One region of the Pseudomonas sp. NPDC089554 genome, then DNA from elsewhere that is predicted to be linked to it. Evidence: riboswitches for the same ligand, from Rfam matches in the RefSeq annotation. Region 1 holds a riboswitch; the other holds the start of a gene.

Region 1 (9,036 bases):
TGCTGGCCGGCGCCGCCATGGCGCTGTCCAGTGTCAGCGTGGTGAGCAATGCGCTGCTGTTGAAAACCTGGACACCCACCGGCATTCCCTCCAAGGAGGCTCCATGAACATCGGCCAGGCTGCCCGGCGCAGTGGGCTCAGCGCCAAGATGATCCGCTACTACGAGTCCATCGGCCTGCTCAAACCCGCAACCCGCAGCGACAGCGGCTATCGCTTGTACAGCACGCAAGACCTGCACAGCCTGGCGTTCATCAAGCGCTCCCGCGACCTGGGGTTTTCCCTGGACGAGGTGGCCCGGCTGCTCACCTTGTGGCAGGACCGTGGCCGCGCCAGCGCCGATGTGAAGGCGCTGGCCATGCAGCATATCGATGAGCTGAACAAGCGCATCGAGGAACTGGTAAGCCTGCGCGACACCTTGGGCGACCTGGTCGCCCACTGCCAGGGCGACGACCGCCCGGATTGCCCGATCCTCAAGGACCTGGCCAACGGCGGCGAGTGCTGCCACTGAAACCTAAGCACCCGCTGAGCCATTGGCCTGGCACTTATCTAGGCGTGGAGTCGGACGGAGTCAGCTCAAGCACTCGGTCCCTCCCCCCTTCTGCCACCAGATAGCTGCCATTGCCCGTTGCGATCACGGCCTGCGGCGCCTTGAGAAACGAGAGAATCGTTTGCTGCTTGCCCTGGGGTGTGATCAGCAATAGACGCGCCCTGTGCGTGGAGTCTTCATTGATCCACAAACCCCGCTCATCACAACGCAGGAAGGTCGGCTGATTGAGCCCACCAATCAGCACGGGATCGCTACGATCCTGCGCCAGGACACGCACGACCCCTTGCGCCTTCTTGGTGTAGAGCATCCGGCCGTCGGGGCAGCGGGTAATCGACTCCGCCTCATCCAGGTTATCGCGCACCACCGTGACGGACTGGCTCTGCCAGTTGTAGCGCAACAGCCGGCCGATGTGCTTCCTGTCCTCGATGGCGTACAAATTCTCGCCGTCGTCCCATAGCCCCTGCACACCGGAACCCTCGAACAGTGGCGTGACGACACCGTCGTCCAGGAACATCACGGGTTTGTCGGCGACCTCCTGGCTGAACACCCAACCGCCCCGCGCAGCGATCAAACCATCGGGTTTGCTCAGGCCTCCCAGCACCTCGTGGCGCTCCCCCGGCCCGTCTATGCGCACGATACTGCCTCGGCCTTCGCGCAACTCCTGGCTGACCAGGATCGCGCCGTCGCTCAGCATCGCCAGCGATGCGGCTTTAGGTACTTGCTCATGCAGTACGCGGTAGCTCCAACCATTGGCCGCTTGAACCGGGTAGAACGATTGCCAGGAAAAGAACCCTGCGGCGGCAAGCACGAGGCCGGCAATGGAGAAAGCAACCCGCTTCAGCACCCGACGCAGAGGCACAGCGCCCCTGCCGATGTCACTCAATGACTTGTCCATGGCTTAGGAAACCGCCGTCAGGTGCTCGTACAGGATGGTCGCGCCAATCAGCATCAACACCACCCCACCGAGTATCTCGGCACGTTTGCCGACGATCACCCCCAATACGCGGCCAAGCATGACGCCAATCGTTACCATGACCGTGGTGGCGATACCGATCGCAGCGGCGGCCACCAGTATGTTCACGTCGATGAACGCAAGGCCGATCCCGACTGCCAGGGCGTCGATACTGGTGGCCACAGCGGTAACGGCCAGGATGAAGAACGAATGCGAATCCGGTTTGGCCTCTTCCTCGCCCTCCTGCTTCACGCCGTTGTAGATCATGTGCAGGCCCAGCACCAGCAGCAAGGTAAAGGCGATCCAATGGTCCCAGCTTTCCACGAACTGGCTGGCGACCCGACCCATGCCCCATCCCACGATGGGCGTGATGGCTTCGATAACGCCGAAGATAAGGCCGGTGCGAAGCGCCTCGCTGAAACGGGGTTTATTCAACGATGAGCCTTTGCCAATTGCAGCAGCGAAGGCATCGGTAGACATGGCCAAGGCCAAGAAGATGAGAGAAATCGGACTCACGGTTATCTTCCGGTCGGGCTATGAGACAGCGACGCATCCACGCGCCCGACCTGAGGCATGGATAGGTCGCTGGTCTCGCCAACCAGAGGTGTTCGCGCCACGGCATGTTGCCGAGAATGTTGACGCGAACGCTCTAGATCAGAGATCTAAAGCAGGCTACTCCCCAACGTGGGTGCGAAGATAAACACCCTTATGTAAAAAAATCGTGATGGCGTTGGAAAAAACCTTCGGCCACCACTGAAACGTCGCACGCAACATTTCATCCGATAGACACACTGTTCATTCAATAAACCTTCCCGGCTGCCGATGGCTTGGTATACCAACCTGCCAAACGCACAAGAACAATCCGGGAGCGTGGATGAACATCAAGCAAAAACTGACTTGGGCCTTCGCCGTGATCGCCGGCCTGCCCATCATCCTCGTGGCCACGCTGGTGGTCCTCAACCTGCGCAGCGAAGCGCGCGAGGGCTTCCTGGACGGCAGCAGCCGGGAAATCCGCCAGGTGGGCAATGCGATGAACCTGTTCTTCCAGGGTATCTCGCAGAACGTCGACTACCTTGCCAGCCAACCTTTGGTGGCGGCCACCGGCGGTGACGTTAAGAAGCACCTCTCGGCCAATGCCGAGCAGATCCAGCCCGGCCCCCAGGACAAGGCACTCGGCGAGCTGTTCACGCGCCTGGCCCAGAGCCACCCGGACTACGCCTACGTGTCCTACGGCGTAAGTGACGGCGGCTATGCCTTCTGGCCCGGCGACCCGAAGATGGCCAACTACGACCCCCGCACCCGCCCCTGGTACCAGCTGGCCATGGCCAACCCTGGCAAAACCCTGCGCACCGCGCCCTACTACTGGGCCGGCGACGACGCGGTGCTGGTCAGCACCGTGCGCGCGGTGGCCAACCAGCTCGGCAACCCCGGCGGCGTGGTCAACATCGACGTTTCCCTCAAGGGCCTCACCGAAATCGTCAAGCAGATCAAGATCGGCGAAAGCGGCTACCTGATCCTGATGGAAAACAACGGCAACGTGATGGTCGACCCGCGTGATGCCAGCCACAACTTCAAGCAGCTGGAGAGCTTCGGCGGTGGCTACGCCGAGCTTGCCAAGGCCGGCAAGGGCCTGGCCGAAGTGGAACTCAACGGCGAGCGCTACATGGCCAACCTGTACCCGGACGAACGCCTGGGCTGGACCTTCATCGGCCTGATCCGCCAGGACGAAGTGATGCAGAACACCACCCGCCTGACCTGGCTGATCGGCACCATCGCCTTGGTGCTCGCAGCGATGTTCGCCGGGGTCGGCGCCGCCTTCGCCAAGCTGATCGTGCGCCCGATCAACAGCGTCACCAGCGGCCTGGAGGATATCGCCCAGGGCGAGGGCGACCTGACACGCAACCTGCAAGTGCGTGGCCGCGACGAAACCGCTCAACTGGCCAACTGGTTCAACCAGTTCCTCGGCGCCATTCGCAGCCTGATCCAGCACATCGGCGGTGCCGCCGGGCAGATCCTCAGCACCTCGGCCAGCTCCACCCGGGTTTCCGGCGACATGGCCGAAGCGGCCGGGCGCCAGCGCGAGGCAGTGGACATGGTCTCTACCGCCTTCCATGAAATGGTCGCCACCGCCAACGAAGTGGCCCGTTCCTGCAGCCAGGCCGCGCAGTCGGCCGACAGTGGCCAACAACAGGCCCGCGACGGCCAGCGGCAGATCGATGCGGCGGTGCAGAGCGTCGACCGCCTGAGCCAGGAGATCGAGCAGTCGGCCCTGTCGATCCAGCAACTGGAGCGCGACAGCACGGCCATCCAGTCGATTCTCGGCACCATCCGCTCGATCGCCGAGCAGACCAACCTTCTGGCGCTCAACGCCGCCATCGAAGCAGCCCGCGCGGGTGAGCAAGGCCGTGGTTTCGCCGTGGTGGCCGACGAGGTAAGGGCCTTGGCCAAGCGCACCGCCGACTCCACCGCAGAAATCGATGGCCTGCTGGGCAACCTGGCCAGCCGTACCTCGCAGGTGGCCGAGCAGATGCACGCCAGTATCGAAGTGTCGCAACAGTCGGTCAGCCGTATCGGCCTGGCGCGTGACAGCTTCGGGCAGATTCGCGAGTCGGTGGATGTGATTCGCGACATGAACACCCAGATCGCCACGGCCGCCGAGGAGCAGCACCAGGTGGCCGAGGACATCAACCGGCATATCAGCCAGATCCATGGCGATGCGCAGTTGGTGGCCGAGCTGGCCCAGGCGGCGCGGCAGGACTCCGAGAGCCTGGCGGGGTTGTCCAATGAGCTGGATGCGTTGGTGCGTAGGTTCCGTACCTGATCCAACGTCGCCCTGTGGGAGCGCCTACATCAACTCAGAATCTAAGCTCCCCCGGCGTCGAACCAAACAACTGCTTGAACGCCGCAATGTACGCCGAGGTGGAATCATAGCCACAGGCCAACGCCGCCTCGGTCACGCTCTGCCCCGCCTCCAGCACCACCAGCGACGACAGCAAGCGCATGCGCTGGCGCCAGTTGCGAAAACTCAAGCCCGTCTCGCGCTGGAACAGGCGCATCAAGGTCTTCTCCGAACACTCCAGCTGCAGCGCCCATTGCTGCAGGGTCTGCGGCTGGTCGGGCGCCGCGATCAACTGGTTGCACAGCCTGAGCAAGCCCGCATGGCGCGGTAGCGGCAAGGAGAACCCCACCTCCGGCAAGGCCCGCAACTGGTCGAGCAACACCGCCACCAACCGCGCCTCGGCGCTGTCGCCTTCCGGGTAGTGCACCGGCAGCAGGCAAAATTGCTTGATCAGCTCGCGGGCCAGCGGCGTCACCTCCAGCACCCGGCAATGGTCTGGCGCCCACTGGCAGGCATCACGCCGCACATAAAGGCTGCGCATTTCCGCCTGCATCGAAGACACCACTTCGTGCCCGGTACCTGCGGGAATCCACACGCCCCACTGCGGCGGGGCGAAGTAGTTGCCTTCACTGGTGAAGACGCCAAGCACGCCGCTGATCGCATAGGAGAACTGCACCCAGTCGTGGCGGTGGCGTGGGGTCCAGGAGCCCGCGCCGAGGCTTTCGGCGCGGGCATAGAGCGGCCTGGGCAGGTGGTCCAGGTCGGGGATGGCGCGGGGTGGGCTGATCGGCTCGTGGCTCGGCATGCGGCGTATGTTCTTGTGCGTGGCCTGGCAAGCCTACCAGCTTTGCAGGCGTACTCAGCGCTCGACGATCGCCGTCACGCCCTGCCCGCCTGCCGCGCAGATCGAAATCAGCCCACGCCCCTTGCCGGCCTTGGCCAGCAGCTTGGCCATGTTCGCCAGAATGCGACCGCCCGTGGCAGCAAACGGGTGACCTGCGGCCAGCGAACTGCCCTTGACGTTGAGCTTGCTGCGGTCAATCGAGCCCAATGCGCCGTCCAGGCCCAGGCGCGTGCGGCAGTAGTCGTCGTCTTCCCAGGCCTTGAGGGTGCATAGCACCTGAGCGGCGAAGGCTTCGTGGATTTCGTAGTAGTCGAAGTCCTGCAGGGTCAGGCCATTGCGCGCCAGCAGGCGCGGCACCGCGTACACCGGCGCCATCAGCAGGCCCTCCTGGCCTTTGACGAAGTCCACCGCTGCCGCTTCGCCATCCACCAGGTAGGCCAGCACCGATAGCCCGCGCTGCTCGGCCCAGGCGTCGCTGCCCAGCAGCACCAGCGAGGCGCCATCGGTGAGGGGGGTGGAGTTGCCAGCGGTCATGGTGCCCTGGGCGCTGCGGTCGAATACCGGCTTGAGCTTGGCCAACTGCTCCGGGGTCAAGTCGGGGCGCAGGTTGTTGTCGCGGGTGAGGCCCAGGTAGGGGGTAAGCAAGTCGTCGTGCCAGCCCTCGATGTAGGAAGCGGCCAGGTGATGGTGGCTGAGCAGCGTCAGCTCGTCCTGGGCAACCCGTTCGATGCCCCAGGTTTTTGCCATCTGCTCGCAATGCTCGCCCATCGACAGTCCCGTGCGTGGCTCGCCATTGCGCGGAAACTCAGGCTTGAGGTGATGCGGGCGCAGCTTGAGGAACGGCTTGAGGCGCTCGCCCAGGCGCTTGCCACGGTTGGCCTCCAGCAACAGCCGGCGCAAGCCTTCGTTGACCCCGATGGGGGCGTCGGAGGTGGTGTCGACGCCACCGGCAATACCGCTGTCGATCTGCCCCAGGGCGATCTTGTTGGCCACCAGCAACGCCGCCTCCAGGCCCGTGCCACAGGCTTGCTGGATATCGTAGGCTGGGGTCTGCGGCGACAACCGCGAGCCCAGCACGCATTCGCGGGTCAGGTTCATGTCGCGGGCGTGCTTGAGCACCGTGCCGGCAGCCACCTCGCCCAGGCGCAGGCCGTGCAGGCGGTAGCGTTCGACCAAGCCTTCGAGTGCGGCGGTGAGCATCGCCTGGTTACTCGCCGTGGCGTAGGCACCGTTGGAGCGGGCGAAGGGGATTCGGTTGCCGCCCAGAATCGCGACACGGCGGATGGAACGCATACGCAGGGTTCTCCTTGAACAAATCAAGCAACAATTTCGTGGAAGCAGCTATTTCGGGCTACTACCACCGCTACAGCCTAGGTGTTTTTAGCCCATTCGAACGACCTTGCCATAAAGTTGGTCCACACTTGCATGCTTGCCTTCAGGGAGACCCCACACATGAGCGATCGCTACCTCGGTTTTGCCAACTCCAACCTCGGCCGTCGCCTGGTAGACGCACTCGGCCTGCCGCGCCCGGCCCCGCTGGAGCGCTGGCAGGCCGGTCGCCTGCGCCCGGTGGAGGGTGCCCTGGTGCTGGGTGGCGGGCCGCTGGCAAGCGCCGTCGAAAGCTTCGCCCCTGCCCTTACCGACGAATCCTACAGCTTCGCCAGCGAAGGCTTGCAGTCCCCCGCCTGGGTGGCCGGGCTGGGGCCCAAGCTCAAGGCGGTGGTGTTCGATGCCAGTCACTTGTCCGACAGCGACCAGCTCAAGCAGTTGCGCGAATTCTTCCAGCCGCTGCTGCGAAGCCTGGCCAACTGCGCCAAGGTGGTGGTCCTCGGACGGGCACCGCAAGCACTGGAAGATGCCCAGGCCAGCGTGGCGCAACGCGCCCTTGAAGGCTTCAGCCGCTCGCTGGCCAAGGAGCTGCGCAATGGCGCCACGGCGCAGCTGCTGTATGTCGACCAAGGCGCGGAAAACCAGCTCGAAGGTGCGCTGCGCTTCTTCCTCTCGCCCAAGAGCGCGTTCATCTCGGGCCAGGTTTTGCGTCTTGAGGCTTGCACTGCCCAAGTGGCGGACTGGACCCGCCCACTGGCCGGTCGCCGCGCCCTGGTGACCGGCGCCGCCCGCGGCATCGGCGCAGCCATTGCCGAAACCCTGGCCCGCGATGGCGCCGAGGTGATCCTGCTGGACGTCCCTCCCGCACAAAAAGACCTCGACGCCCTCGCCGCGCGCCTGGGCGGCCATGCCCTGGCCCTGGATATCTGCGCCAACGACGCCTCGGCGCAGCTGCTCGAAGCGCTGCCCGACGGCATCGACATCGTAGTGCACAACGCCGGTATCACCCGCGACAAGACCCTGGCCAACATGACCCCGGAATACTGGGACGCGGTCATGGCGGTAAACCTCAAGGCCCCGCAGGTACTGACCCAGGCGCTGTTCGACGCCGGCAGGCTGGGCCAGGATGCGCGCATCACCCTGTTGGCCTCGGTCAGCGGCATCGCTGGCAACCGTGGCCAGGCCAACTACGCCGCAAGCAAGGCCGGGCTGATCGGCTTCGCCCAGGCCTGGAAACCGCGCCTGGCCGAGCGCGGCGCCAGCATCAACGCCGTGGCACCGGGCTTTATCGAAACCCATATGACCGCCGCCATGCCCATGGGCCTGCGCGAGGCCGGGCGGCGCCTGAGTTCCCTGGGCCAGGGCGGGCGTCCACAGGACGTCGCCGAGGCCATCGCCTGGCTCAGCCAGCCGGGCAGCGGCGCGGTCAGCGGCCAGGCGTTGCGGGTCTGCGGCCAAGCACTGATGGGGGCCTGAGCATGAGCCGAGCCTTCCAGGAACTGCACAGCCCCGACTCGCGCGCCAGCCTTTACCTGCGTGCGCTGGGCAAGCGCAAGATCACCGGCAGCACCTTGCCCGCGCAGGGCCTGCGCTGCTTCCTGCGGGTCGACGCAGCCAACCTGGCGGCCTACCGCAGGCTCTGCCACTTCACCGACGATGGCCGCCTGCCGCCCACCTACCCTCACGTGATGGCATTCACCCTGCAACTGCAATTGCTCACCGACCGCGACTTCCCCTTCCCACTGCTTGGCCTGGTGCACCTGCACAACAGCGTGCAGGTGCTGCGCCCGCTGGGTGGCGTCGATGGCCTGCGTTTCACCGTGCAGGCCAACAACCTGCAACCCCATGCCAAAGGCGGCACCTTCGACCTGGTGACCGAGGCCGAGGATGGCCTGGGCGTACTCTGGCGCGAAACCAGCCGCATGCTGGTGCGTGGCTTGAAGCTCGAAGGCCAGGGCGCCGAGCAAGCAGACGCTGAACAACAGGTACTGCCAGAGGTGACGCGCTGGTACGCCGACAGTGATATCGGCAGGCGCTACGCCAATGTCTGCGGCGACTACAACCCCATCCACCTGAGCGCCGCCAGTGCCCGCCTGTTCGGTTTCCCCAAGGCGATCGCCCATGGCATGTGGAGCAAGGCCATGGCACTGGCGGCCTTGCGTGGGCACCTGCCAGTCGCGGGTTTTGAGTTTGCCGTGGACTTCCACAAGCCGGTGCGCCTGCCCTCGGAGGTCGTCCTGAACGCCAGCGGGGTAGGCGCACAAGGGCAGCTGAGCCTGCAAGGGCACGGCAGCCTGCTGCATATGTCGGGCACCTGGCGCACGCTGTAGCGCACCTGCAATTCACTTGCTTTGCTCCCTCGCGCCGCCGAAGCTATGCGCCAGAAGGAGAGCCCCCGATGAACCTGCAAGAACTGACCGAACGCCTGCACCGCATCCGCGACAACAACGACTGGCGCGGCTTCCACAGCCCGAAGAACCTGGCCATGGCCGCCAGTGTGGAAATGGCCGAGCTGGTGGAAATCT
Region 2 (19,900 bases), on a different contig from region 1:
TGCAGGTGCGCCTGAAGGGCAAGCCGCTGAGCAAAGGCGCGACCATCGCCCAGGTGCTGCTGAATTTCGACGGCGAGGCCGGCAAGAGCCTCAAGAAACCAGCGTACGACCAGCCTTCGCGCACCCTGACGCTCAATTACCCGATGGCCGACTACCGCGTGCTGATAGACCTGTTACGCAACGAGACCCTGTACGTACAGTTCCTGACCTACGCCAACGGCCATATCTGGGCCGACCTGCACACCGGCACCGTACGTACGCGTTGAGGCGCCTGGCTTGCGGGGGGTAAACTGCCCGCCTTTGAAATGCCCGTGATGGCCCAGTTGGAGTCGGCAATGCGTAAAGACAAGAAGCAGGTGATTGGCGATGAAATCAGCGATGACTACATCAAGACGTTCCTTCAGTTCGAGCCTGCCGATGGCGTGACCTCGCCGTCGCACCACAAGCTGATCAAGGCCTATCGCGGCCTGCGCATCGACGACTTCGAGCGTTTCGTGGGCTTCTTCGTCGCGGCGGGCTACGACGTGGATGGCAAGGACGAGCACGGCAAGACCTTCGCCGAGGCCATCGCCGACCAGCGCAACGCGCCGGAGTACATCGAGGTGATCGACAACGCCCGCGCGTGACCGCCTTGGTAATGCGGGGTATGGCACCGGCTGCGCCGGTGTTCGCGGCGGTTCGGCGCCCCGACAAGCCCGCTCCTACAGGATCTGCGCAAGCTCTGTAGGAGCGGGCTCGCCCGCGAACCAGGGCAAAGCCCTGGCCATTCACCAATAAACCTCAGCCCTAGCTGAGGCCAGGCTTCAAGGCGATGTGTTTGTACTCCTGGAAGTCCTCAAGCGCCGCAAGCCCGTTCAAGCGTCCCAACCCAGACTGCTTGAAGCCCCCTTCCTCGGTACTGTCGTACACCTTGGCCCAGTCGTTGATCCACACCGAGCCCACGTCGAGGGCCTGGGCAACGCGCAGCGAGCGGTCCACGTCGCGGGTCCAGACACTCGCCGCCAGCCCATACTCGTTGTCGTTGGCCAGGTGGATCGCTTCGGCTTCATCCGAGAAGCGCTGGATCGTCAGCACCGGCCCGAAGGTTTCCTCCTGGACGATGGCCAGGCGGTTGTCGAACACTTCCAGCAGCGCAGGACGGAAGAACGCACCGCTCGCCAGTGGACCGTTGCGCACCGCGCCGCCACGTTCGACCACCTTGGCCCCCGCCGCGATCGCCTGCTCGACGACCCGCTCGACCCGCTCGACATTGGCGCGGTCGATCAACGGCCCCATGTCGCTGGCCGGGTCCGCCGCCGGGCCGACCTTGACCTGGCGCAGCCGCTCGGCCAGCCCGTCGCGCACTGCCTCGTACACGCCGTCCTGCACCAGCAGGCGCGAGCCGGTCATGCAGAACTGGCCGCTGAAGACCGTCAGTGCCTTTTCCAGTACCGGCAGTGCGGCACTCACGTCTGCGTCATCGAAGACGATCATCGGCGTCTTGCCGCCCAGCTCCATGCCAAAGCGCTTGACGTGCCGGGCACCGGTGCTGCTGATCGCACGCCCGGTCTGGGTGGAGCCGGTGAAGCTCACCACGGGGACATCCGGTGAGTCCACGAGGTAGGCCGAGCCTTGCGGGCCGTTCTCGACGAACAGGTTGATGACGCCCTGGGGCAGGTCTCGGGCTTCGGCCATGATCTTGGCCATGACGCTGCCGATCTGCGCCACCTGCGACGGCAGCTTGATCACCACCGTGCAGCCGGCGGCGAGCGCCGGCGCCAAGGAGCGAATGGTCAGTACCACCGGGGAGTTCCAGGGGGCGATAACCGCTGCGACGCCCATCGGCTGGCGCAGGATCATCGAAATGCTGCCGGGCTTGGGCGTGACGGCCCGGCCACTTTCCAGCAGTGCAGTGGCTGCCGAGTAGCGCAGTTTGCTGGGGATCATGTCCAGCTCGAAGCCGGCTTCGGCCTTGACCTTGCCGTTTTCCAGGGAAAGGATGTCCAGCAGCTTCTGGCGATTGCGCTCGAAGGCACTGGCCAGTTGTTCCAGGACCCGCGCACGCAGTTCATGATCGTGCGCCCATGGCGTTTCCTTGAAGGCACGCTTGGCTGCCGTAACCGCGGCTTTTGCCGCCGCCAGGCCATCATCCGGGTAGCAGCCGATCACGTTGTAGGTCGCGGGGTCGATCGACTCCCGCTTGGTGCCGTCCGCGCGCAGGACACCGTCGATCCAGTTGAAGGCCTTGCGCAGCTCGTCGTCGTGGGTGGCCTCGGCCATTGTTTCGATTCCCATTGAAAGAATTTCAGTCGTCGCAAGCCCGGCGCGCAGCGATGCGCGCCCACTTGCGTTCTATTGCGCCTAGCGCTGTCCTGACCATCGGCTCAGTGATATTGGCGACGATCGGCACGATGATCAGCGTGGCGCCCAGTACCCGAAGTGGCAGCGGCCAATCGCTCAGCACATCTCCCAGCAGTGCGAGCACCAGCAGCACGCTGGGGTAGACGGCGAGCCAGATCATCGCCGTCTTCTTCACGCGCTGAAGCAGCGTGCTGCGGATCGACAAGCCGATTTACCCCTTGATCCAGTGGGCGACGCGCTCGGCCAGCATGACCACCGTGGGGTTGGTCGCCACAGACGGCACGTCGGGGAAGCTGGAGGCATCGACGACGCGCAGCTGGGCAACACCGCGCACGCGTCCCTGGTAGTCGGTGACTGCATGCGGGTCGTTGTCGCCGCCCATTGGCACCGTCGAGGTGGGGTGGTGGTAGATGTCCAGTGCCGTGGGCAGGGCGGCTTCCAGCGCCGCTGGGTCGACGATCGCAGCACCCGGAACCAGTTCTTGCGCGATGATTTCGCTGAGCGGCCCCTGGCTGGCGATGCGGCGGATCATCTGGATGCCCTCGACCATCAATGCCCGGTCTTCTGCCTCGCCGAGGATATTCAGGTCGATGATTGGCGCGGTGCTCGGGTTGCGATCGCGCAGCTTCAGCGTACCGGTGGAGCGCGGGCGGGTCAGGCCCAGCGCCAGCATGAAGATGGCGCCGGTTGGCGAGTCTGCCGGGTTGCCGTAGTGCACCGCGCTGACGTGCAGGTCGCCATCGTTGGGGCCGCCTTTGGACGACTTCGCCCAGAGGATGGCGCCGACTGGCGGGATAGGCAGGCCCAGGCGGTCAGGGTGCGCTGCCCAGATGGTGTAGAAGAACGGATGCTCTTGCAGCCGTTGCCCAACCGGCAGGTCGGCTGCGACAGGGATATCCAGCGTTTGCAGGTCGGCAGCCGGGCCAATACCGGAGCGCAGCAGGATGGCCGCCGAGCCATAGGTGCCGGCCGACAGCACGATTTCATTGGCGCTGATGCGCTCACCGTCGGCGAGGATCACCGCACGCGCCTGGCCGTTCTGGACCTCGACCCGATCGACCAGGGTTTCGCTGAGGATCGTCAGGTTCGGACGCAGGCGGACCGCGTCCGACAGGTAGGTCATGCCGGTATTCAGCCGCTGGCCCATGCGGTTGTTCATGGGGTAGGGGCCGGCACCGAACGGCGAGTCGCTGTTGAAATCCTTCACCCGCGCAAAGCCTGCGCTTTCTGCCGACTTGATAAAGGCGTACTGCATGTCGGAGATTTCGTCGTCCTGCAGCTGGTGGATCGGCTCTGGGCCGGTGCGCCCGCGGCACTGATCGACACCGGAGACCGTTCGCTCGCTGGAGCGGAAGAACGGCAGCACGTCATCGATGGACCAATTCGGCAGGCCGGCCTGGGTCCAGCGCTCGAAGTCAGCGGCCGGTGCACGCATCCAGACGCCGGCATTCACCGCGGAACACCCCCCTAGTACCTTGCCGCGTGGTACCGGAAAGGATTTCCCACCCCAGCCGGTTTCGGAGGTGAAGCCCCAATCGTGCTCGGGGTCGCCACCGATGGCCGTTTGCAGTCGTACCGCATCGGGGTAGTTGTGGGGCGCGTAGGCTTTGCCTGCTTCGATCAGCAGGACCCGACGCGATGCATCCTCGCTAAGGCGGTTGGCCAGTACGGCGCCTGCCGAACCGCCGCCGACTATGATGAAGTCGTAGGCGGATGCGTTGCTCGTTGTTCCCGAAGCGGTAGTGCCATTGTTGTTGTTCATGGAGAGATCCGTTGTTAGCGCGGTAAGCGCAGTGAACGAGGGAACCGAGGGACGATCGGTTGTTTACACGCAATCACTTCCATGATTGGCCGGGGCCCGCGTTTACAGAAGGTGGGTGTCGGTCCTATGATTCGCGACAATATGTCCGCAATCAGTTTGATCGAATCGTTCAGTGGCCTTGTGGCCTTCGCGGCTGCCGCAGAGACCGGCAGCTTTGCTGCGGCTGGACGAAAGCTAGGCCTGTCGGCCTCTGCAGTCGGTAAGGCGGTGGAGCGTCTGGAGCTCAAGTTGGGCTTGCGCTTGCTGAATCGCACCACGCGCTCGCTGGCGCTGACGGGGGAAGGCGAGGTGCTTTTCCGGCATGTTGGCAACATCTTGAAAGAACTTCAGGAGGCCGAGCGAGAGCTTCACCTGGTGCAGAGCACGCCCCGCGGTCGACTCAAGGTCAGCGTGCCCACCGTGATGGGGCGTAAGATCGTCCTGCCTGCGCTTCGGGATTTCCGCTCCAGTTTCCCGGAAGTGACTATCGATATCAGCCTGGATGATGTGAAGGTCGACGTTATCGAGGACGGCTATGACATCGTGCTGCGCCTGGGCGAGCTGGAGGACTCGGGCCTGCAGGCTCGCTGCATCGGCCCGCATACCTTCACCACCTGCGCGTCCCCCGAGTACCTGGCGCAGCATGGTGTGCCGCGCTCGCCTGCGGACCTTCACGATCACTGCTGCGTCTACTACCGGTTCCCTACCACCGGGCGGCCGGAGACCTGGGCGTTCAGGGGGCCGGCGCCTGCCAGGCCGCTCAAGCCGAACATCGTGCTGAACGATGGCGAGGCCCTGGCCTCGGCAGCGCTCGGTGGGTTGGGGATCGTCCAGGCGCCGAGCTACCTGGTGAAGGAGGATGTTGCGGCAGGCAGGCTGCACGCGGTGCTCGAAGACTACACGGAGAATCGCGGCAGTATCTGGCTGATGTGGCCACCGAGGTGCGCGCAAACCCCCAGGGCTCGTGCGTTCATCGACTTCATTACCGAACGGATCCCGCAGCAACTGGCGGATTGACACGCTCGCCTGCAACGAAAAAACGCCCCGAAGGGCGTTTTTTTGATGCCTGAAAAGTCAGGCGTACTGCTTTGCTCAGGCGTAGTTTTGTTGCGCCGGGCTGCTCTCGACCAAGCCCAGCGCCTCGTCGTTGTGGGCGCTGATCTTGTGGTAGAGGGCGGCGTCGGTGGCCAGGGTCTTCTCGCGGGCCGGGAAGATCTCCTTGAGCTTGGCAGCCCAGGCACCGTTGGCCTGCTCGGGGAAGCAGCGCTCGATCAACTCCAGCATGATCGACACGGTCACCGAGGCGCCAGGGGATGCGCCCAGCAGTGCGGCCAGGCTGCCATCGGCGGCCGAGACCAGCTCGGTACCGAACTGCAGGATGCCGCCTTTCTTCGGGTCTTTCTTGATGATCTGCACGCGCTGGCCGGCCACTTCCAGGCGCCAGTCCTCGGCCTTGGCCTCGGGGTAGAAGCGGCGCAGCGACTCCAGGCGTTGCTCCATCGACTGCATCACTTCGCTGACCAGGTACTTGGTCAGGTCCATGTTGTCACGGGCCACCGCCAGCATCGGGCCGAGGTTGCCCATGCGTACCGACAGCGGCAGGTCCATGAACGAGCCATGCTTGAGGAACTTGGTGGTGAAGCCGGCGTAGGGGCCGAACAGCAGCGATTTCTTGCCATCCACCACGCGGGTGTCCAGGTGCGGCACCGACATCGGCGGCGCGCCGACCGCGGCCTGGCTGTAGACCTTGGCCTGGTGCTGCTTGACGATTTCCGGGTTGTCGCAACGCAGCCACTGGCCGCTGACCGGGAAGCCGCCAAAGCCCTTGCTCTCCGGGATGCCCGAGGCTTGCAGCAGCGGCAGGGCCGCGCCACCGGCGCCGAGGAACACGAAGCGGGCGTCGACTTCACGGCTGCCGCCGCTGTTGACGTCCTTGATGCTGACGGTCCAGCCGCTGCCATTACGGCGCAGGCCAACCACTTTCTTGCTGTACTTGACCTGGGTGTTGGCGTCGTTGCCCAGCAGCTTGAGCAGCTTGTTGGTCAGCGCGCCGAAGTTCACGTCGGTACCCTTGAGCACGCGGGTGGCGGCGATGCGCTGGTCGGCCGGGCGACCCGGCATCATCAGCGGCATCCAGTCGTTCATCACGGCCTTGTCTTCGGTGTATTCCATCTCGGCGAAGGCGTGATGCTGCTTGAGCAGCTCGAAACGCTTCTTGAGGAAGTCGACACCCTTGTCACCTTCGACATAGCTCAGGTGCGGCACGGGGTTCACGAAGTCGCGCGCAGGGCCGAAGCCACCCTTGTTGCTCAGGTAGGCCCAGAACTGACGGGACACCTCGAACTGGGTATTGATGTGCACCGCTTTCTTGATGTCGATGCTGCCATCGGCGGCCTGGGGCGTGTAATTCAGCTCGCACAGGCCGGCATGGCCGGTCCCGGCGTTGTTCCACGGGTTGGAGCTTTCCGCGGCACCGGAGTCCATTGCCTCGACGACCTCCAGCTTGAGCGTCGGGTCCAGCTCCTTGAGCAGTACGGCCAGGGTGGCACTCATGATGCCCGCGCCTACCAGTACCACATCAACCGATTCGTTCTGCGCCATTAACGCGTCTCCACAATCTACAGCACCTAATTGACAGCATAGGACGCCTGGGGTGGCCAGGGTCGCCATGTCCGACTCTTCGCAGTTCTTGCAACTTCCGCGGACACCGCCAACCAGTCTTGGGTGTTCGAATATTGAACGCCCTTGCCGCTGCTGCGGCAATTCGACTTATGGTCAAGGGGCCCGTCGCGGGTTACGGAGCGGCTTCAGGCTCCCATCCAGGATGAGCGCTTTTGCCGTCTGTTCAGGGCTGTTAGGGACACATCTGCCGCTTTTACACATGCCAGACTGTTCATTTGCTCGCCACACTCTCGTGAAGTTGTGAAAACCGTTTTTTCACGCTCTTTTGAAGACGTGAACCTCAAAGTGGACTGCGCGATGGCAACCCGCAGGTTCATGCGAAGGGCAGCGGCCAGAAACAGCGGGCACGATGCCAAGGCAAGACCTGAGTGGAAGGCTCTCTGTGGGCGAAGCGGAAGATGCCGGGGTCAAGCGGCGAATGCGGGGCCCGATCAGGAGACGTCCTTATAATCGGGGGCAGATTATAACGATGTCGCGGGCAGAAAGGTGCGCTTCTTGGCTTTTTATTGCAGCGTTTGTCAGGCCGGCAGGGTGCGTTGCAGCCAACGACGGCTTGCGCGGGCGCAAACCCGGGCGCTGGCGGGCAGTGGGCGGCCCAGCCAGCCCAGGTGCGCTTCGCTGACTTGTACCCAGCCACTGCCCCCAGGTGCCTGGCTGCACTGCTTGAAGCCCAGGCACAGGCCATCAGCGTCCAGGCGGGCGTAGGTGTTGTGGCGCGGACGTCGGAAAATCAGGGTCCAGAGCGAGGCCATGGCGGGGGTTCCTGTGCAATCGGGGCTGGGGCAAGGATAAGCACAGGGCATGAAACCATTGTGACAGTAGGGCTGGGCCGATGACTGGCCTGTATCAGGCTGGGTATACTGTGGGCCTTTGCCGCTTTTTTCTGGAGAAATGCGCATGCTGCAACGTCTGTTGTTCGGTTTGATCGCGGTGGCCACGCTGAGCCTGGTCGGTTGTGCCCACAGCCCGCAACAACTCAGCCCGCAACCCAAGCTCAACGCCCAGCTGGAGCCGGTAGGCCGTGGCCAGCCGGTGGTGGTCAAGGTGGTCGATGGCCGTGCGTCCCCGGCGTTGGGTACCCGTGGCGGCATGTACCCTGAAACCAGCACCATCAGTGTCGGCGCCAACGATGTGCTGCCCAAGTTGCAGGCCCAGGCCGAAGCGGCGGTACGCCTGCTCGGCTTCACCCCAACGGCCAATGCCTACAACGCCCCGCAGCTGACCGTGACCCTGGCCGAGCTCAAGTACCAGTCGCCCAAGGACAAGATGTACGTGACCGAGGCGACCATCGGCGCCACCTTCCGCGCCGACGTGTCCAACGCCAACCGCCGCTACAGCGGTCGCTACGGCGCCTCCCTCGACCAGCGCTTCGGCATGGCGCCGAACGAGGAAACCAACACGAAACTGGTCAGCGACGTGCTCAGCGATGCCCTGACCCGCCTGTTCAAGGACCCGACCATCGGTCAGGTGCTGGGCGAGTAAAGCTCGCCGCTGGTAATAATGAAGAAAACCCGCTGCCTGGGTAGAGGCGGCGGGTTTTTTTATGCCCTGGCTGTGCTTCCTTGCGCGCAGGGCACCGCCGCTGCATCCCATGCCGACAGGGTCTGGGTGATGGCAGCGTCCACTGCCGCGTAGGAAATACCGTCGCGGGCCAAGGTGGACAAGCCGAGCAGAAAGGCGTCGAACACCACTGCAAGTGCCTGGGCCTGGGTATCGGCACGCAATTCACCGCTGTCGATACCTCGTTGTACGCAGGCCACGAAGCCTGCTCGGGTCCGAGCCCGTGAGCGAGTCAGTGGCATTGTCACTGCGGCGTGTTCGTCGGAAGGGGCGCTCATGATCCCAAGGCCAACCATGCAACCGGCGGGGTGGCCTCCCTCCCACTGCATCCGTGCTGAGCTGCGCAGCGCCGTTGCGATGGCTTCACGCGGAGACAGGCGGGTGTCCCACAGTGGCTCCGTCACCTGTGCATAGGTGCACAGATAGCGTTCCACACACTCCTGGAACAGCGCTTGTTTGGAGCCAAAAGCCGCGTAGAAGCTGGGCGCGGATATACCTTTGCCGATACCGGCCTTGAGCTGGGCCAGCGACGTCGACTCGTAGCCGTGCTGCCAGAAGATGTTCATCGCTTGCTCGATCGCCTCGTCGCGGTCGAAGGTACGCGGGCGCCCTATTTCCGCCATGTCGGACTCCAGGAAAATGCTGATATTTATATACTAGTCAATACATAAGTCATTGACAACGCGCCTTTGCTCTCATTAGTGTATCGATCGGTATATATCTTGCGCGCGATCAATGTCGCCTCCAACGGACCAGACCTGGCCAATATATGTACCGATCGATACTGATACTCGCTTTACCCATTCCACCTTCACCGAGACACATATCGCGATGACGACTTCTTCAACGGCTTCTTCAACAGTGGCCAGGACCCAGGACGACCGGATTCCGCTGGCCGCGCTGCTGGCGCTGGCCATGACCGGTTTCATCTGCATCATCACCGAAACCCTGCCGGCCGGGCTGTTACCCCAGATGGCGACCGGTCTTGGTATTTCCACTGCGTTGGCGGGCCAGACGGTGACGGCTTACGCACTGGGTTCGTTGCTGGCTGCCATTCCGCTGACCATCGCCACGCAAGGCTGGCGACGGCGCAATGTGTTGCTGCTGGCCATCGTGGGCTTTCTGGTTTTCAACACGATCACGGCATTTTCCTCGAACTACTGGCTGACGCTCGTCGCCCGGTTCTTCGCTGGGGTTTCGGCCGGGCTGGCCTGGAGCCTGCTGGCCGGCTATGCACGCCGGATGGTGCCGGTGCGTCTGCAAGGCAAGGCGTTGGCCGTGGCGATGGTCGGCACGCCGATCGCGTTATCGCTGGGCGTGCCCCTGGGTACTTGGCTGGGTACGGCTATCGGCTGGCGCAGTGCGTTCATCGTGATGTCCGCGCTGACCTTGGTGCTGATCGTCTGGGTGCTGGCCAAGGTGCCGGATTATCCAGGCCAGGCCGGGCATGAGCGGTTGCCACTGCGAAAGGTGTTCACGACGCCAGGTGTGCGACCGGTTCTTGGCGTGGTGATCTGCTGGATGCTGGCGCACAACCTGCTCTACACCTACATCGCGCCCTTCGTGGCGCAAGCGGGGCTGGGGGCGCAGGTGGACCTGGTGCTGCTGGCATTCGGTGTGGCGGCGCTCATTGCCATCGGCGTTACCGGTCGACTCGTCGATCACCATCTGCGCGCCACGGTGCTGGGCAGCCTGGCGATTTTCGCACTCGTGGCCTTGTTGTTCGTCTGGCTGGCTCGCGTACCGATGGCCATCTACGTCGGTGTGGCTGTGTGGGGTCTGACCTTCGGGGGGGCTGCAACGCTGTTGCAAACGGCATTGGCAGATACGGCGGGCGAGGGGGCTGACGTAGCCTTGTCGATGAACGTCGTGGCCTGGAACTGCGCCATTGCCGGCGGCGGTCTGCTAGGAGGCATGCTGCTGGAGGGGTGGGGAGTCATATCGTTCCCGCCCGCGCTGGTGTTGCTGCTGGCCGTTGGCTTGCTCATCGCCTGGTCGGCGCGCAGACACGGCTTTCAGGCTGGCGCGCGTTATACCCGGGTGCCTGGGCATTAAGGAAGTCGAGCCTGGTGAGCAGTGGGCGCCGACGGGGTTATCGGGCTGTTTTCACGCAGCTTCGATAGCGAAGTCCAGCACGCTCACACCGGTACCGAAATCGATCTCCGGCAGGTCCTGGTGCGCGTGCCCGCCCAACGCGCAGTAGACCAGCCAGCGGCGATCGTGGACGTTGATGGCGAAACCGTCGATCAGCGCTTGCTGCTCATCGTTCTGGGCCACGAGGTAGAGACGGTCCTGGTTTTCGGCGTGCAGCATGGTGAGTTCCTGTCAGAAAAGGCCGACAGGGTGGCGTGGCGGTGTGACATGCGTATGACAGATGAAACTGCGCGACAGTTGGTCGCAAAAAACGGGCGGTGGCGTCGGGCTTGGGTAGAATGCCGGGCTTCGTTTTCGTCGCTGCGAGGTTGTGCGATGTCGCTGCAATTGCTCTGGGGGCTCCTGGCTGCCCACCCGGCCAAGCTGATCAATGTGCTGGCCTTGCTCATCACCTGCCCGGGCGGCCTGCTGCTGCATTTCGCCCGTCGTCGCGAGGTGCAGGCCCGTGAGAGCCTGGCGGCCGAGGAGGGCGTGGTGGATGCCTTCTACCAGCGCGTGCCGCGTTACTACTACATCCTCGGCTTCTCGTGCCTGGCCATGGCGCTGCTGCTTTCCTGGTTCAGTACCTGGGTGTGAAACCACCGGGGCCGCGAGGCGGCCCCGGGAATATCAGGCCACAGGGCTTTGCGCCTTGACCTGGTACTGGTTGCGCACCGGCGTTGCGTATTGCAGCACCAGGTAGGGGCGATGCTCCACCGGGCAGGCGTCGAGGCGGCGTTGCCATTCGGCCTTGGCGCGTTCCAGCTCATCGGCCGGGAACAGCTTGTCGGCGCTCGGCACACCCAGTGCCGCGTCCTTTTCTTCCCACATCGCGTACGCCAGGTAGTGCACCGGGAACAGGCGGTAGCCGCCGAGAATCTGCCGGTCGATCTCCTGGGCCAATTGTTTGGTGTCTTCGAAGTACTCGGTCACCGGTGGCGCGAAGTTGATGTGCACCCGGCCTTTGTAACCGGTGATGCCCAGGGCGATGCTGTTGTCGTCCTCGCCGGGGGCCTTGGTGTAGCTGCCGGTGCTGGCGCGGATATACAGCTCGCGGGCCTTGGCTTGGTCGCAGGGGTCGTATTCGTAGCTGATCGACACCGGGATCAGGTTCAGTCCCTGGATCACCGTGCCGAACGGCTCTTCCTTGCGGCTCATGTGGAACATCTTGAGGATCGCCGAATCGGTGCGGTCGTCACCGTCCTTGGCGCGGCCTTCGGCCTGGGCGATCCAGATCGAGGCGCCGTCGTTGCGGATAGAGTGGTTGATGTAGGCCGACAGCAGCTGGTAGGCCGCCAGCTTCTCGCGTCGACCGCTCAGCGAGCGGTGCACGATGAAGCTCTTGTTCAGGCGCATCATGTCGCTGACGAATGGCTTTTGCAGCAGGTTGTCGCCGATGGCGATGCGTGGGGTCGGCAGGCCTGCGTGGTATACCGCGTAGTTGACGAACGCCGGGTCCATCACGATGTCGCGGTGGTTGGCCAGGAACAGGTAGGCGGTGCCGGCCTTGAGCTGTTCCACGCCGGTGTAGGTAACGCCGTCGGTGGCGCGGTCGATGGTGCGGTCGACGTAGTACTCGACCTTGTCCTGCAAGGTCGACACGCAGCTGACGCCGGCGAACTCCTGGCGCAGGCGCCGGGCGATCAGCGGTTTGAGCAGCCAGCCGAAGGCGCTGGCTGCGCGCGGGAAGCGGAAGTGGGTGAGGATATCGAGGAATGCCGGGTCGCTGAGCAGGCGTGCCAGAACGGCAGGGACCTCAGCGTCGTCGTACGGTCGGATGGCATCGAATTCGCCCATCATGCTCTCTTGTTGGAAACGGCTAGGGTAATAAGGTAGGGGTGGGGTTCGAAAAACGGCTCGGACACACGCAGGCCCTGTAAATAGACCGGCAATTATACGCACAAGTCACTGCGCAGGCCCCAAGATGCTAGAGACCGACTTCTATCGTTGCCCTTATTGTGGCGAGTCGGTGGAAACCACGATCGACCTGTCGGCGGGCGATCAGGTCTACACCGAGGACTGTCAGGTATGCTGCCAGCCCGTTGTGTTCATCCTGCAGGTGCACGGTGACGAATGGATGCTCGATGTACGACGCGAGGATGACGCCTGATGCAACGTATCTATGAACCGGCAAGCCTGATGGAGGCCGAGATGCTGGTGGGCATGTTGGCCAGCGAGGGCATCGAGGTGCATGTGATTGGCCGCGACCTGGTCGGGGCCATGGGAGATTTACCCATGCACGGCCTGCTGGCCTTGGCGGTGGCCGATGAGCAAGCCGGGTACGCACGCCAGCTGATCGATGAGTACAATGCGGCCCAGCCACTTGCCGGCGACGAATCGGAGAGTTTTCCCGGTACCTTGATCTGCTAGGGTCTGTCTGAAATGTGTCTGCGCGAAGGCCAGACAAGGCGAAACGGGGCGAGGAAGCGCTGTGTACTGTAGTACATGAGCATTCCGAGCCCCGTTTCAACGCAGTATGGACGAGTGCAGGCATATTTCAGACAGACCCTAGGTTGTTTTCGCCTTATGTGTGGACGTTACGCCCTCTTTCGCTGGTCCCCAAGCTTCGCCGCCCTGCCGGGCTTTCCAAGTGACCAGCAAGCCCAGTGGAACATCGCCCCCGGGGCCTCGGTGCTGATCCAGCGCCAGCTCGACGGTCAGTTGCAACTGGCTCGCGCGCGTTGGGGCCTGACCCCGCCATGGCTGACCGACCTCACTCGTACCCCGGCCCAGGCCCGGGCAGAGACCCTGGCCGATCAGCCGATGTTTCGCGAGGCGTTCCTTAAGCGGCGCTGCCTGATGCCGGCCAATGGTTTCTACGAATGGCGCGGTACGGCGCGCAAGCGCCCTTACTGGCTGACCCCGGGCGAGGGGGCGTCGTTGTTCTATGCGGCGGTGTGGGAGGCGTACCCGGTGCAGGAGCAGGTCTGGCTCAGTTGCGCGGTGGTGACCCAGGCGGCGGTCAACCAGCGTCGGCCGTTGATTCTGGATGAGGCGGGGCAGGCGGCGTGGCTCGATCCGCAAACGCCCATCGCCAGGCTCCACGAGTTGCTGGCCAGCCCGCCCGCAGCGCTGCGCGAGCGGGCGCTGGCGAACTTCGTCAATGACCCGAAGCTGGATGCGCCGGAGTGCCTGACGCCGGCATAAGGTTTTTCGTTGTCGGCACTGGCGCTATCGCGGGCTTGCCCCGCGATAGCGCCATCACTGACACCCCACCCATCAAACCCTGAACTGGTTGATCAGGCGCCGTTGCTGCTCGGCCAGCTTGGTCAGCTCGGCACTGGCCTGGCTGGACTCATCCGCGCCGCCAGCCACTTCACCGGCCACCTGGCCAATGTTGATGACGTTGCGGTTGATGTCCTCGGCCACCGCGCTCTGCTGCTCGGCGGCGCTGGCGATCTGCGTGTTCATGTCGTTGATCACCGACACCGCCTGGGTGATGCTTTCCAGCGCTTCGGCCGCACGGGTGGCCTGCTGCACGCTGTCGTCGGTCTTGCCCTGGCTGTCTTCCATCACCTTGACCACGTCGCGGGTGCCTTGCTGAAGCTGCTGGATCATCTGCTGGATTTCTTCCGTGGCCTGCTGGGTCTTCTGGGCCAGGTTGCGCACCTCATCGGCGACCACCGCGAAGCCGCGCCCCTGCTCGCCGGCGCGGGCCGCCTCGATGGCGGCGTTGAGCGCCAGCAGGTTGGTCTGCTCGGCGATGGCGCGGATCGCCACGAGAATCGCATTGATGTTCTCGCTGTCGCGCGCCAGGTCCTGCACAACCGTCACCGCTCGGCCAATTTCACCGGCCAGCACGCTGATCGAGCGTGAGGTGTCGCGCACGATCTGCAAGCCCTGGTTGGCGGCCTGGTCGGCGTTGCTGGCCGCGTGTGCCGCATGGGTGGCGTTGCGCGCGACGTCCTGGGCGGTGGCGGTCATTTCCTGCACGGCGGTGGCTACCTGATCGATCTCGACCATTTGCTTGTGCACGCCCTGGTTGGTACGGATGGCGATATCGGCGGTGTGCTCGGACGAGTCGCTGACCTTCTGCACCGAGGTCACGACCTGGCTGATCATGGTCTGCAATTTGGTCAGGAAGGTATTGAAGCCCTTGGCGATGGCGCCCAGCTCGTCGGCGCGGTCGCTTTGCAGACGGCGAGTAAGGTCGCCTTCGCCCTGGGCGATGTCATCGAGCATCGCCACCATCTGGCGCAGCGGACGGGCGATACCATGGGCCAGCAGCCAGATCACCAGCAGGCCCAGGGCAGCAATGGCCAGGCCTACCAGGGTCATGCCGGTGATGTCGGTGTTGCGCTGGTCGGCCAGCTCGCGCTGCAATTGCTTGGCGTCGGCCATGACCACGCTCAGCGGCATTTCCAGCAGCAGCGCCCAGCGGGCGTCGGTATTAGCGACCTTGAACGGCAGGAACAGCTCGATGCGGTCTTTGGCGCTGTCGACCTTGTAGGTCAGCTCCTCACCCTTGAGGCTGGCCAGGGTCGCGGCCTCGGAGGCGTCCAGCACGTCGCTGGCCTTCTCGCCGAATTTCGTGGCATCACGGGTGTAGGCCACCAGCCGACCATTGGTCGAAACCAGCGCCAGTTCGCCAGCACCGTTATAGAGCTGGCGGTCGGCGGCGTTGAGCAGGTCCTGGATGAAGTTGACCGACAGGTCGGCGCCAGCGATGCCCTGGAACTGGCCATTGACCAGGATCGGCTCGACGAACGAGGCGAGCATGACCATCTTGTCGCCCACTTTGTAAGGCGCCGGGTCGATCACGCAGGCCTTGAGCGTCTCCTTGGGGCACAGGTAGTACTCACTGGCCCGCACGCCGGTAGACAGCACGGTGTGGTCGTTGACGTCGATCAGGCGGTCGTAGCCCAGGCTGCCGTCGGCATTGCGGAACCACCAGGGCAGGAAGCGCTCGCTATTGCTGTCGGCCCGGTCCAGTGCGTTCGGCTCCCAGCCCAGGTAGGCGCCCAGCACGCTGGGGTTGATCTCCAGGGTGCGCTTGAGCAGGTTGGCCAGGTGCGTGCGGTCCACCTGCATCAGTGGGCTGCCGTCGCTGCCCTGCATGCCGATCAGGCCGCTGACGGTGGCCAGGCCGCGGCTGATCACCAAGGGCGCTTCCAGGCCGCGCTGGATCTCGCTGACCTGAGTGCGGGCCATTGACTCCAGGCGTTGCTGGATCATGCTTTCGAGCTGCTGCTGGGTGCGCTGCTGGACCAGCGCCTGGGTGCGCTCGCTGGAGAACACCGCATACAGCACCAAGGCTGCGACAATGCTGAGGACGATGGCGCCGGCCAGGGCCGCGACGGAAAACTGGATCGACTTGAACTTCATTGCAGGAGCCCCGCACTGTGGCGAACGGTTTTTCCTGTTATCGGCGAGGTAATACCAAAGCATGAGGCGGTGCGAAGAAATCTTCCCTGCGGCTATGGCGACTACGAACCGCAGGCCCTAGGATACGGCGCATGTAGAAAGGGAGTGTTTCCATGCGTAGATCATTTGTACTCGGCATGCTGGGCGCCGGCCTTCTGTTGGGCGGCTGCCAGGCGGTGAATACCACCAGCGGTGGGGCAGTGGGCGTTGAACGCAAGCAGTACATGTTCAGTGCGCTGTCGACCGCTGAGGTCAACCAGATGTACGCGCAGTCGTACCAGCAGACCCTCAGCGAAGCCTCGGGCAAAGGTGTGCTGGACAAGTCCAGCGCCACCGCCAAACGCGTGCAGCTCATTGCCGACCGGCTGATCGCCCAGGCGCCGCAATTCCGCCCGGACGCGGCGCAGTGGCAGTGGGAAGTCAACGTGATCAAGAGCGACGAGCTCAACGCCAACTGCGGCCCTGGCGGCAAGATCATCTTCTATACCGGGCTGATCGATAAGCTGCAGCTCACCGATGCCGAGATTGCGGCGGTGATGGGCCACGAGATCGCCCACGCCCTGCGTGAGCATGGCCGTGAAGCGATGTCCAAGGCCTATGGCATCGAGATGGCTCGCCAGGGCGCCGGTGCGTTGTTCGGCCTGGGTCAGGACAGCATGGCGCTGGCCGACACCGTGGTGAACTATTCCATGACCTTGCCCAATAGCCGTTCCAACGAGAACGAGGCGGACCTGATCGGCCTGGAGCTGTCGGCCCGCGCCGGCTACGACCCGAATGCCGCGATCACCCTGTGGAACAAGATGAGCAAGGCTTCCGAGGGTGCGCCGCCCGAGTTCATGAGCACTCACCCGGCCTCCAATACCCGTATCGCTTCGCTGCAGGCGGCTATTCCGAAAGTGATGCCGCTGTACCAGGCGGCGAAGAAGTAACGTTCGTTGCGTGGGGGCTGCAGGGCAGCCCTCACGTTCAGCCTATCCAGCCACTGGCCTGCATGGCCGTGTACACCGCCACGGCGGCCAGCACGAAGAACGCGGTGGCGGCCAGTCGGCGAATCAGCGTCAGCGGCAGTTTCTCTGCGGCGAAGTTACCGGCGAGCACCACGGGTACGTTGGCGATCAGCATGCCCACGGTGGTGCCAATGATGACCATGATCAGGTGAGGGTACTGGGCGGCCAGCATCACCGTGGCCACCTGGGTCTTGTCACCGATTTCCGCCAGGAAGAACGCGATCAGTGTCGTCAGGAACGGCCCGAAGCGCCGCGCATTGCTGGTTTCGTCGTCATCCATCTTGTCCGGTATCAGCGTCCATAGGGCGGTGGCGGCGAAGCTCGCGGCGAGGATCCAGTGCAGTGTGACCGCGCTGAAGAAACCGCTGACCCAGGCGCCCACTGCACCGGCTGCGGCGTGGTTGGCCAAGGTGGCCGCGACGATACCGGCAATGATTGGCCAGGGCTTGCGGAAACGGGCGGCGAGAATGAGCGCGAGCAGTTGCGTCTTGTCGCCGATTTCGGCGAGCGCAACGATGGCGGTGGGGACGAGTAGCGATTCCAGCATCAGGTTTCCTACGGGGGCGGGTCGACACGGCTATGACACGTACAGCCTTCCCGCCCCGGGTAAGGTGTGCGTGTCATAGGTCTTGTCAAACCCCGGGCCCATCTGTGTGGGCCGTAAGGTCGCACGCGCCATGGCCTGTGGGCCAAGTGTGTTGACGCGTACCGGGCGAGCAGGGCGCTCGCGGGAGACTACTCCCCTAGGACGGAGCGGATTCTGCCTAGCGAAATGGCTTTCGGCAAGCCCTAATTTTTTAACCCCGTGTTGCCTTGTAGATCCGGAAACCGTCGGCTTCGGCCAGGGTCTGGCAGTTGCCAAGCGCGCTCTCCAGCAGGGGTTGATAGCGTAGGAAGCTATTTGCAACAAGGCGTATTTCTCCGCCTTTTACCAGGTGTTTTCCCGATTTTTGCAGCAAGTTTTCCGACGCTTGATAGTCGGTATGTACGCCGGTATGGAACGGCGGATTGCTCAGGATCAGGGCCAGGCCCTCGGGGGCGGCATCGATACCGTCACCGCTGATGACGTCCCCTTCCAAGTCATTGGCCGCCAGCGTCAGTCGGCTGCTGGCAACGGCGAAGGCATCGACGTCGAGCAAGGTCACGCGGCTCTGTGGATAACGTCGCTTGACCGTCGCACCCAGCACGCCAGCGCCGCAGCCGAAGTCCAGCACATGGCCACTGGGCAAGCCATCGAGGTGTTTGAGCAGTAGTGCGCTGCCGCGGTCGAGTCGGCCATGGCTGAACACCCCCGGCAAGCTGACGACCTGCAGCGGGCCGTCCGCCAGTTCCAGCTCGAAGCGTTCGGCCAGGCTTTCCAGCGGCTTGGCCTGCGGCGCCTGGTCAATGCTTACCTGCCACAGCTGGCAGTGGCGGGCGCTGTCCAGCTTGCGTGGCTTGCCGAAGGCCTGCAATTGCTTGGCTGCACCCTCGATGCCGCCGCGCTTCTCGCCTACCAGGTACAGCGGGCGGCCCTCCAGGCGCGAGGCCAGGGCATTGAGCAGGTAGGCGGCCAGTTCGCGGGACTTGGGCAGGAACAGCACGGCGGCCTCGAAGTCGACCGCGGGCGCTTCGACGCCATAGTGGCTGCGGCCACTGAAACGCTCGCCAAGGCGGGCTTGGTCACCGGCGTGCCAGGTCCAGCCGTGGGCCTGTGGCAGACGGCCGAGCAGGTCGTCGGCTGGCAGCCCGGCGAGCAGCAGCGGGCCTTGGAACAGCTCGGCCTGGCGGAGCAACACTTCACTGCGCGGGTCCATGGGCGACCTCTCCTGAAAAAAGTGGCGCAGTGTACCAGAGCCGCCATCGCCTCAGCTGACCACGCGTACCGGCTGGCCAGCCAGGAATGCCTGGGCGTTCTCGGCCAGTTGGCCAACGATGCGCTGGCGCGACTCCACCGCGCCCCACGCGCTGTGCGGGGTGATGATCAGGCGCGGGATGTCGGGCGCCAGCAGCGGGTTGCCATTGACCGGCGGCTCGACGCTCAGCACGTCGGTGGCCGCCCCGCCCAGGTGGCCGCTGCGCAGGGCGTCGGCCAGGGCCTGTTCGTCGATCAGGCCGCCGCGTGCGGTGTTGACCACCAGCGCACTGGGCTTGAGCAAGGCCAGTTCGCGAGCACCGATCATGTGGCGGGTCTGGTCGTTGAGCGGGCAGTGCAGGGTCAGCGCATCGACCTGCGGCAGCAGTTCGTCCAGCGGCAGGCGATCGGCACGTGGCGGGCGGCCGGGAATCTGCCCGCTGAGCACGCGCATGCCGAAGGCTTCGGCCAGCCGCGCCACTGCGCCGCCCAGTTCGCCGTGACCGAGCAGGCCGAGGGTCTTGCCCTCGAGTTCGACGATCGGGAAGTCCAGCAGGCAGAACTGGCTGGCCTTGGCCCATTTCCCTTCCTTGACCGCTTGCTGGTAGTCGCACAACCGGGTAGCCAGCGCCAGCAGCAGCGCCAGGGTGTGCTGGGCCACCGAGGGCGTGCCATATCCCTGGCAGTTGCATACGGTGATGCCTTGGGCGCGGGCAGCGGCCAGGTCGACATTGTTGGTGCCGGTGGCCGACACCAGGATCAGTTTCAACTGCGGGTTGGCGGCCAGGGCCTTGGCGTCGAGCATCACTTTATTGCTGATGACCGCCGTGGCGCCGCGCAGGCGTTCGGCCACTTGCTCAGGTGCGGTGGTGGCGTAGGGCTGGAAACTGTCGAACTGCTGGACCAACGGCGACAGGTCAAGGTCGCCAAGGTCAAGGGAGTGATGGTCGAGGAAGACGGCGTGCTGCGGCATCAGGGGCTCCAGTCTCAATCGTGGGGTCTATCGCGGGGCATCAGATTGAAGTGCCGCAGCGCTTGCCGTCAACGGTGCCGCTCATACCTCGCCAGGCCAAATCATTCCTTCGGCTGATTTGACCGGCGCGTCACCGTTCTACAGTAAGTGCCTGAATTGTCCGGCAAGCTTTCCAGAATAAGGGATACCCATGTTGCAGACCCGCG

What was found. A riboswitch is a leader RNA that binds a small molecule or an ion and turns the genes downstream of it on or off. The one in region 1 is predicted to bind manganese.
Region 2: it holds a riboswitch for manganese, as region 1 does, so the genes downstream of both, ACQKPE_RS03995 (TMEM165/GDT1 family protein) here and mntP (manganese efflux pump MntP) in region 1, are expected to answer to the same signal.

Annotation. Positions count from the first base shown of each region.
Region 1 covers NZ_JBNNVR010000133.1:180-9,215, forward strand. Annotated here, with positions in the region: partial or broken gene ACQKPE_RS24650 (hypothetical protein) at 1-107, shown strand, start outside; gene cueR (Cu(I)-responsive transcriptional regulator) at 104-508, shown strand; gene ACQKPE_RS24660 (hypothetical protein) at 543-1,442, opposite strand; gene mntP (manganese efflux pump MntP) at 1,446-2,015, opposite strand; yybP-ykoY riboswitch at 2,020-2,187, opposite strand; partial or broken gene ACQKPE_RS24670 (HAMP domain-containing protein) at 2,530-3,462, shown strand; gene ACQKPE_RS24675 (methyl-accepting chemotaxis protein) at 3,592-4,320, shown strand; gene ACQKPE_RS24680 (AraC family transcriptional regulator) at 4,355-5,143, opposite strand; gene ACQKPE_RS24685 (acetyl-CoA C-acetyltransferase) at 5,198-6,475, opposite strand; gene ACQKPE_RS24690 (3-oxoacyl-ACP reductase) at 6,635-7,987, shown strand; gene ACQKPE_RS24695 (MaoC family dehydratase) at 7,990-8,841, shown strand; gene ACQKPE_RS24700 (MazG-like family protein) at 8,910-9,036, shown strand, end outside.
Region 2 covers NZ_JBNNVR010000007.1:38,858-58,757, forward strand. Annotated here, with positions in the region: gene ACQKPE_RS03895 (hypothetical protein) at 1-266, shown strand, start outside; gene ACQKPE_RS03900 (PA4642 family protein) at 336-626, shown strand; gene ACQKPE_RS03905 (aldehyde dehydrogenase family protein) at 787-2,274, opposite strand; gene ACQKPE_RS03910 (hypothetical protein) at 2,285-2,500, opposite strand; gene ACQKPE_RS03915 (GMC family oxidoreductase) at 2,552-4,102, opposite strand; gene ACQKPE_RS03920 (LysR substrate-binding domain-containing protein) at 4,229-5,158, shown strand; gene mqo (malate dehydrogenase (quinone)) at 5,234-6,742, opposite strand; gene ACQKPE_RS03930 (hypothetical protein) at 7,342-7,575, opposite strand; gene ACQKPE_RS03935 (YajG family lipoprotein) at 7,721-8,305, shown strand; gene ACQKPE_RS03940 (TetR/AcrR family transcriptional regulator) at 8,365-9,006, opposite strand; gene ACQKPE_RS03945 (MFS transporter) at 9,215-10,438, shown strand; gene ACQKPE_RS03950 (hypothetical protein) at 10,490-10,696, opposite strand; gene ACQKPE_RS03955 (hypothetical protein) at 10,853-11,113, shown strand; gene ACQKPE_RS03960 (1-acyl-sn-glycerol-3-phosphate acyltransferase) at 11,147-12,316, opposite strand; gene ACQKPE_RS03965 (CPXCG motif-containing cysteine-rich protein) at 12,441-12,626, shown strand; gene ACQKPE_RS03970 (putative signal transducing protein) at 12,626-12,886, shown strand; gene ACQKPE_RS03975 (SOS response-associated peptidase) at 13,043-13,663, shown strand; gene ACQKPE_RS03980 (methyl-accepting chemotaxis protein) at 13,736-14,578, opposite strand; partial or broken gene ACQKPE_RS03985 (HAMP domain-containing protein) at 14,594-15,904, opposite strand; gene ACQKPE_RS03990 (M48 family metallopeptidase) at 15,994-16,809, shown strand; gene ACQKPE_RS03995 (TMEM165/GDT1 family protein) at 16,847-17,434, opposite strand; yybP-ykoY riboswitch at 17,522-17,643, opposite strand; gene ACQKPE_RS04000 (methyltransferase) at 17,685-18,683, opposite strand; gene ACQKPE_RS04005 (2-hydroxyacid dehydrogenase) at 18,735-19,694, opposite strand; gene ACQKPE_RS04010 (fatty acid--CoA ligase) at 19,885-19,900, shown strand, end outside.